2 regions of the Pseudoalteromonas sp. XMcav11-Q genome follow, and region 2 is predicted to be linked to the other one. Evidence: riboswitches for the same ligand, from Rfam matches in the RefSeq annotation. Region 2 holds a riboswitch; the other holds the start of a gene.
The links. Region 2 has a riboswitch for lysine ahead of dapA (4-hydroxy-tetrahydrodipicolinate synthase). Riboswitches for the same ligand answer to the same signal wherever they lie in the genome.
Positions count from the first base shown of each region.

Region 1: it holds a riboswitch for lysine, as region 2 does, so the genes downstream of both, lysC (lysine-sensitive aspartokinase 3) here and dapA (4-hydroxy-tetrahydrodipicolinate synthase) in region 2, are expected to answer to the same signal.

Region 1 covers NZ_JBECOX010000009.1:216,589-221,019, forward strand. The annotation lists gene ABMY45_RS15815 (DUF924 family protein) at 1-260, opposite strand, end outside; gene lysC (lysine-sensitive aspartokinase 3) at 383-1,729, opposite strand; lysine riboswitch at 1,818-1,988, opposite strand; gene nhaD (sodium:proton antiporter NhaD) at 2,134-3,381, opposite strand; gene ABMY45_RS15830 (hypothetical protein) at 3,538-4,431, shown strand, end outside.
Region 2 covers NZ_JBECOX010000013.1:92,941-97,371, forward strand. The annotation lists gene ABMY45_RS18880 (PLP-dependent decarboxylase) at 1-770, opposite strand, end outside; gene ABMY45_RS18885 (2,3,4,5-tetrahydropyridine-2,6-dicarboxylate N-succinyltransferase) at 770-1,510, opposite strand; gene dapA (4-hydroxy-tetrahydrodipicolinate synthase) at 1,521-2,405, opposite strand; lysine riboswitch at 2,521-2,699, opposite strand; gene ABMY45_RS18895 (response regulator) at 2,842-4,431, shown strand, end outside.

The DNA.
Region 1 (4,431 bases), on a different contig from region 2:
AGGCTTAGCGCCAATGCGTCACTGGCAAACGCCTCTGGAGTGTCTCTGAATATATTGCGTGAAAACTGATCTAAGATAATGATTTCGCACAGCGCGCCAAGTGGTGTTGCTCTCCAGCTCGAAAGCTCACCTTGGTGCGCCATTTGGTGCAAAATACCGAAGCGATTTTTTATTATGCGATCAAAGTCCGCAGACTTCTTCCACCAATCTGATTCAGTGCATTCAACAAACCAGAATTCGTAGACGTCTTTATAATTCATGATGGCACTCCTAGGGAAAAACAAACTTGATGGTCAGCAGACCCTAACCGTTATAAACAAAGTGCCATCCATTACTCAATAATGCAACTTTTTTATTAGTTCCTAAAAAACAATAAATTCACTTACGCAACCTCTAGTAATTTAGCATGAATTGACTGCACGACCTGATCTGACTCCTGCTGCTCAACTAAAAAGCACAGATTGTGCTTGCTCGCACCATGGCATATCAATCGAATATTAAACTCTGACAACACATCCATCAGGTTAAGTTGGCACTTCTTCAACTGGATCTCAGAACCTATCATGGCCACCAAAGTAAGATTATTTTCAACGGTCACATGACAAAACTCGCCAAGTTCATCCAAACAAGCTTGTTCTAGCTCTGGTCGAGAAGCATTCGGCGCATTATCCAGCGTAAGTGCAACACTAATTTCCGAAGTCGTTACCAAGTCAACCGATATATTGTAATTGCTTAAAATGGTGAAGATACGAGCCAAAAAGCCGCTAGCAAGAAGCATTTCAGGGCTCTTTAACGTCAATAGTATTTGGTTTTTGCGTTGTGTCACTGCGCGAATGCCTGCTTGCGCCGTTTTCTCTTTTTCAATCCAAGTGCCACCCGCTTGCGGATCACGGCTTGAACCAACAAATACTGAAATACCTTTACGACTCGCTGGCAATATAGTTGCGGGATGTAACACCTTAGCACCAAATGTCGCCATTTCTGCCGCTTCATCAAAACTCAAACGAGGAATAGGTCTAGCCTTTACACACAAACGCGGATCGGTACTGAAAATACCAACGACATCGGTCCAAATATGCACACTTGACGCGTCAATTGCCTCTGCTAACAATGCTGCACTATAGTCAGAACCGCCACGACCAAGCGTAGTCGTCTGGCCGTATTGGTCACTACCAATAAACCCTTGCGTCACCTGCACTGTGTCGCCAAGTAGCGCGACCAAATTGGTTTGCGCAGCTTCACGCGTAGCTGCAACATTTGGATTCGCTTTACCAAATTGATTATCTGTTTTAAGCACTTTACGCACATCAAAGCGCGACGCCTGAACCTGGTTATTACGTAGTATTTGGGTAAACAAATAAGAAGAAAAACGTTCGCCAAAGCTCAACATTTCATCGCATTGCTGTCTGCTAAGTGCAGGTAAACTCGCAAGGCTTTCAAATTCACTGAAAGTTTGCTTGTAACCCTCAGCAAGATCAGCATCCAAAGACACTTGGTCGATAATCGCTTGCTGTATGTTTTCAACCGCTGCAACAACCGCTTTGCGCCCGGCCTCATCTTCCTTTTGTTGGGTTAGCGTTACAAGGTGATTGGTTACGCCAGCACACGCACTCACAACGACCACTCGAACATTTGGGTTGTCACGAACAATGTGAGCACAACGAGACATAGCCTCAAAGTCAGCGACACTGGTACCGCCAAATTTGGCTACAACATACTGCGAATTCATTTTCTCTCCTCTCGACTGTTGGCACAGTCAAATTTTATAAGGAGAACTCGGCATGGGATTTCTAAAAAGACGAACGCTTGAAATGACCTTTGCCAGAAGCTCTCCACCAATACGGTGACAGTTCCGAGGATTCAGCCTCGTAAACCGAAGAATCGTTGCGACGAGCAACTTTTCTCCTCGGCGAATACTTCCCTCACTAGTGGTCATTGGTCTCGTCACCTCACACTAACTACCTAAGCATCGCGCCTCTTCTGTTTATTTTGCCTTTGTTAATCTGAATAAAAGCAAAATAAAAGCCCGCAATAAATGCGGGCGATGTGAGAAAATTATCTTTTAGCCGTCTAGGTGTCAAGTTATTTATGAAAAACTTATCCCAAAGCGCTAAAAAATTAAATCCATTGGTCTTAAATAAGCTGACCCGCGAAATACGCGCCACTATATCCAATGGTATATGCGATAAGCAGGTAGATACTCATTTTAAGATAGCTTGAGAAGGTTAACGCTTTAACCTTACTCATTGCAATGATCCCCGCTGCAGAACCAATGATAAGCATAGAGCCACCAACCCCAGTCGCATAAGTAAAGGTTAGCCATTGCGCTGGAGTCATCGTAATATCTGCTTTTAATAGCGCAGCCGTCAAAGGCACGTTATCTACCGCCGCACTCATTAAACCGACCAAGTAGTTTGCGTATTCCGGTGCAAGATGCAGATATAAATCGGTAAACTTAGACAGTACACCGACCTCTTTCAACGCGCCAACTAATAACAGCACACCCACAAAGAACAACAAGGTGTCGTATTCAATTTCACGGATATAGTCGATGATTTTCTTATTAACGTCTTTCTTGCGCATCAAGAATTGCGCCATTAAGAACATCAAAGACAAGCCAAATAAGAAAGTCAGCATCGGCGGTACATGGTATTGCACGCTTAAGAATAACGTAGCAAAAATGGTTGATAAGAAGATGAGCGCAATGGTGATATCGGTCTTTTCAATTCTGCGTAATTCAGCCTTTTCAAAAATGATCTTATCATTCATGCCGATTGATAGCATCGCAGCTAAGATAAATACGCTAAAAATAGAAGGGGCAATTAGTAAAAGCAGATCAGGGATGGTTACTTTATCGGCCAAAAATATCATCAAGGTGGTTACATCACCGGTGATCAATGATACCCCACCGGAGTTAACACTGAAGATGATTAATGTCGCATATCTAATTAGCTTTTTCGGGTCTAATTTCAAAGACATGACTACAGCTAATGAAATAAGCGTCGCGGTGATGTTATCCGATATTGACGAAAATACGAATGCAAAAGCACCGACCAAAAACATTAGCTTGCGTTCGCTAATATGGGTTGGCATGATCCGGTGAACAATATTTTGGATAAACCCTTTTGAGTTCAAGTAGGCCACAAACGTCATGGCAGCCATTAAAAACAGCCAAAGCGTCGCGATTTCCAAAATGTTATGGTCTAGTTCAATTTGTACAATTTCTGGGCTTTGACCATGAATTGGAGAGATAAAGGCGATAATCCAACATAAAGTACCAAAAAAAAGCGTTGTTTTGGCCTTGTTTACGTGAATAATATCTTCTATAACGATGAGTATAAAAGCGATGGCGATCAGGGTTAGAATAATGGGCGTGACCATAATGCGCAAACAACCTGTAATTAAATGTAACAAGGGGTGGGTTCGATTTCGGGGCGGATTCTAGCACCATCGCAGGCCCCATGCCACGTACAATAAACATTTTGTGACAATTTGATGAAGTGGTGATGAAACTTCTCTACTACACACTGGAAAGTTATGATCCCAGCAAAAAAATTATTAAATACGATAAATGAACACTGGAGCGTACTCGAGCTACTTTTTAAACGATTTAAGCTCGCAGATTTCAGTCTAAAAGATGTACAAAACATCCTAAAGCAGAAAAATTCTAGCTGGTCGAGTGAACGGATATATAAAGAAACCAATCGATTACTCCAACAAGAAATTATTATTCCTTTAGCTAAATCTTCACAGTTAGAAATCAACCGTGCAATCGCTGACTTCGCCAGCTTTCTTTTACAAGAAGAAAGCCTCGGTTTAGCGGAAGAGATCACGGTGCTGGTAAAAGACTTAGAAAGATTAGGTAATCGCATCGCACAAGCCGGTGAAGAGGCTGACTACTCTGAGCTACGCCGCTTTAGCCGCATTATGGACGAACGCGTTCGTAAAATTGTTAAGCTGTTCGAGCATAACGAAAGCGCTATCATGAACTTGGTTGAACAAGCAAAGTCTGACACCTCAACGCTGTCTCTTGGCATGAGATATAAAGCCGTATTAGAAGCTTTTGACGAATATATCGAACCTATGTTGGAAATGGTTGATATTCATGGCCCTTTCCAACGCTGCTTCGATCAGATAGAGCTTCAGGTCAGTGAGCAAATTGACGAGATTGAACAATTAGGCCGTGGTGCTGCAGACAAACGCATGCTGGAGCAGCTCAGAACACGCATTTTAGATATGCACCTCATTGGTAGAGAAAGTTTAAGCCGCAGTGCCGATCTCCTCATGCCGTTACGTGAAGAGCTACGCCGCAATACACTCATTACGCGGCAAGCCTCTAAAGTCCTTGGACAAATTAGAAAGCGCGGTGTTGACCGTTTACTCTCACCAGTTCAACCAGAATTTGTGTCAGACATTCAACGTTTTAACCTT
Region 2 (4,431 bases):
TGCGTGGCGGATTTTATCAATGCGAGCGTGTCTAATAATTTCTGCCAATCGAGAGAAGGGCTTTGCCTATCATAGGGAATGCCAAGGCCGCCACCTAAGTCGAGTACCTTTAGAGTAATCCCTAAATCAGCAGCGAGCTGAACTAAAGGTGCAACCATAGCCTGCCAAAGTTCAGAGAGTGTATCGCTGCAGAGCATATTGCCCCACTGGAAAATATGCAGTCCGACAAAGTCTAGGTAGGTGTAGTCACTTAAAGTTAGGGCTTGCCACTGCTCTGCGCCAAGACCAAAAGGAGTCAGCGTATTGCCACCAAGTGGATTGTGCTCTGCTTTATCAAAGCGTAACTGCACCCGCAGTAAAACTTCAAATTGAAGCTCAAACTCTTCGGCCACTTGATTTAACCAGCGTACTTGATTGTGACTTTCAGCCACGAAAATACGTACGCCTTGTGTGGCAAAATGACGGATCTGCTTTAGCGATTTGGCAGGACCTGTGTTGAGCACGCGTTCAGGTGCGATCCCTTGAGATAACACCTGATCAAGCTCGCCGCTAGATGCCACATCAAAGTTAAACCCAGCGTTATCTAGGGTTTTAATGATATGTGATAACGGATTCGCTTTTACGGCATACCAAAGCTTAACGATTTGCTGATCAACTAAGGGCTTAACATGTGCACTTAGCTTATCTAAATCGTAGCAAAAGAATGGCGTATCTTGTTGCTGGATCAATGCCTCAGCTGCGGTTCGCTGTGACGTGCTCAACCAAGTCATTAGCGTAGAACCTCTTCCAGCGCCAGTGATGCATCACTTTGTTCATCACGGTATTTTACGATAAGTGCGCATGACATACTTAGTCCTTGCTCGCGCGCCCACTCACTTGAGGCTGGACGAGAGCCTGGGATCACTATCGCGTTTTCAGGGATGGCTTCACCTTTGTCAAGCAAGCGCTCGTTCACGCAGTCATAGACAGGAATACTTGCTGAAAGGCGCACACCCGGTGCTAATACGGCACCGCGTTTAACAACAACCCCTTCAACCAATACACAGCCTGCACCAATAAAGGCATCGTCCTCAACAACAACAGGGCTTGCTCCAACTGGTTCTAATACACCACCCACTTGCACCGCTGCGCTAAGGTGGACATTTTTACCAATTTGCGCGCAAGAACCAACCAACGCATGACTATCTACCATAGTACCTGAATCAATATAGGCACCAATGTTGACATAAGCCGGTGGCATAATGATTGTGCCCGCTGCGACGTAAGCGCCACGTCTTACACTGCTTCCGCCAGGAACCATACGAACGCCATCTTGGGCAGCAAATCCGCGTGGTGCTAAGTTGTCTTTATCAACAAATCCACCTGGGAATTCTGTATTTACGCCATTTCTAAATGCCTCAAGGATCCCGTGTTTTACTTCTACGTTAGCATGCCAATGGCCTTGCTCATCCTGTGTTGCCGCACGTACTGTGCCATTTTCTAAATCGTTTAGTAGGGTTAACCAGCTCATGTTTACTGCCTTAATTCCAAGATAAAATAGTTTCGTTCGCGCGAGTGATCGCATCGGTATGGGTGAGTTCCAAATGTGTCAGTGGCGGGCGCAAGTTTGGACTTGTGAGCTTCCCTTGCAAGTGCATTAACACTTTGACTGGTATGGGATTTGCCACTGCAAATAAGCTATTTGCAGCTTCTGACCAAGTGGTAAATAAATTAGGAGAGGTGCCGCTTAACGAGCGCCTTACAAATTCTGCGGTTTGCTGTGGCCATGCGTTTGCTGCAACAGACACCAGACCCGTTGCACCTGCTTGTGCAAAGTAGGGCATAAGGCCATCGTCGCCGCTATAGATGGCGACATCAGGCGCTGCCTGACGAAATGCTTCAAAGGTGGCAATATCACCACTGGCTTCTTTTAGTGCCCACAGATTAGGGTGGCAAGCTAGTTCGCCGAGTAGGTCAGGGGCGATAGCAACGGCACTGCGACCGGGTACATTGTAGAGCATGCAAGGGTTATGGCTCTCATCGAGTAGCGTACTAAACCAATGCGCCAGACCAACTTTGCCGGGCTTTGCGTAGATTGGTGAGCCAAGTAAGAGCGCATGAATGGGCTGCGAATTACAAAAGCGCACCCATTGTGTTTGCTGCTCAAGATTACTGCCGCCAACGGCAACCATGAGCGGTACGCTTGGGGCGAGCTGGCAAACAAACTCAACGATTTGTTGCTGTTCTTGTTGGGTAAGCGCAAGGCCTTCGCCGGTACTGCCTAGTAAAAGAATACCGTTACGAGCTTGTTCTTGATCGCGTACCAGCGTCGTTAATGCGTTAAAATCAACCTGATTTTCAGCATCAAAAGGCGTTACTAAGGCCGTCCACAACGGATAGTCAGATAAGTTGAATTGTGATTTCATCTCTACCGAACTTAAATCATGTTCGGAGTTAGGAGGGTGTCCAAACTTCGAACTGTTAAAATTCGAAGAGCAATGGACTTAAAAAGGATAAGGCAGCCAATGGCCTTATTTTTCTAAGACCAGAAGCTCTCCACCAAGTATGTTGGTGACAGTCGCTGGGATTCAGCCCAGTCGCCCGAAATGAGTATTAGCAAACAATAACTCAATTTCTCGGCGTATATTCCCCTCACTAAGCTGCAACGGAGTTTGCTCTCCTTCACTTAGTTACCTGAATAACGCACCTCTTCCAGCCCTCAATTTGACGCCGTGGCATCAAACTATCTAAATAGGGTGAACGCGCATTGAAACATTTTGGCCGTCTAGGTGTCAAGCATCGGACTGTAAATAATGCGATTGTTAACTACACTTAACATTGCAGCTGAGACAATGCTATGAGATGAAAAACAAAAATATGTCGCTAATAAGTAAAGTTAAAAATCGTTATATCGGGGCATTACTTGCTATGGCTATATTGTTGTCGATGGCGATGGGGGTTATGCAATATCTACTGTATCAGCAGAGCTTAGATGCACACGTAATTAATATTGCGGGTATGCAGCGGATGTTGTCCCAACGTATCGCGCTATATAGTGCGCAAGACAATCAACGAGATAGTGAAGCGCTACGTCAAGCCATTGATAAGTTTGAAAGTAATCATGAGTTTTTAACTAAAACAGAAAGTAGTGGAGAGGCTATTTATCTGAATGAGGCGCTTGCAGCGCTTTACTACCAAGGGCCGGTGCAGTTGGATTTGCAAAGTACTACTTTTGTCACTTTATCAAGGTCTCGGTTACAGCAATCCACTCCTCAATTAATGGAGCAAATCTTTACTGCGTCTCAGCATATACTCCCAAACCTGAATGATGCCGTTTCACTATTCGAGCAGCATGCGCGAAGTAAAACAGAGATGGTGAGGAAAATAGAATTGTTAATCTGGCTACTTGGACTGTTGCTACTGTTTATAGAAGCGAAACTTGTATTTCGCCCAATGGCGCGAGAAATTGCTGAAGCACTCGATAAATTAGAGGCGGCAAGAAAGCTTGCTGACGATGCATTACACTCAAAATCACGATTTTTAGCACGCGTTAGTCACGAGCTAAGAACACCATTGCAGGCCATTCAGGGGTATTTAGATGAATATCTGAGGAGCAAAGACACGCAGCAATTACAGCATGTGAAAAGCGCAGCAAATCAATTGGATGTATTACTCTATTCGGTTCAAGACTTTAATAACCTTTCCGAGCAAGAAGTGGTTATTGAGCGTCATCAAGTCGCATTGCGAGAAGTAATAAAGTCAGCTTGTATCGCCTTTCAACTAACCGCACACAAGAAATCTCTCGCTTTTAATTTGGCATTGAGTAGTGAGTTAGATGTGGCTTGTTATTGTGATTGTAAGCGTGTTGGTTGGTTGATCAGTGAATTGGTTAATAATGCAATTAAATTTACTGAGCGTGGCAGCATTCAAGTATTTGCGGATTTGGTTATAGATGAAGATACACCATATTTAGAATTTGTCGTTGAAGATACTGGGCCTGGGTTCGACTATCAGCAGTTACGAGAAGCTGTGCATAGCGAGCATTTTCAAGGCACGCAGTTAGGGCTGAAGCGTTGCCAATTACTCACCTCAGCGCTTGGAGGACGATTAGATTTTAGTGCAAGGGAGCCAATCGGTACAAGAGCAATCCTGAGAGTCCCTATTGAAATTGACAATCAACAGGTACCGGCTCATACAATGGAGCAGGTGTCGGCTCGCATTTTACTGGTGGAAGATAATTTACTAAATGCACGCGTGATTGAAAAAATGCTTCAGCCCATAGCAAAATTGGTAACGCATGTCGAACATGGTGAAGGTGCCCTTGAAGTATATGAGGTGGGTAAGTTTGATATCGTGCTAATGGATTTGAATATGCCTGTGATGGATGGCTTTGAAGCCACTGAGCGTTTGAGAAAGCTAGATCCAGCTGTGCCTATTTTGGTCGTGACCGCA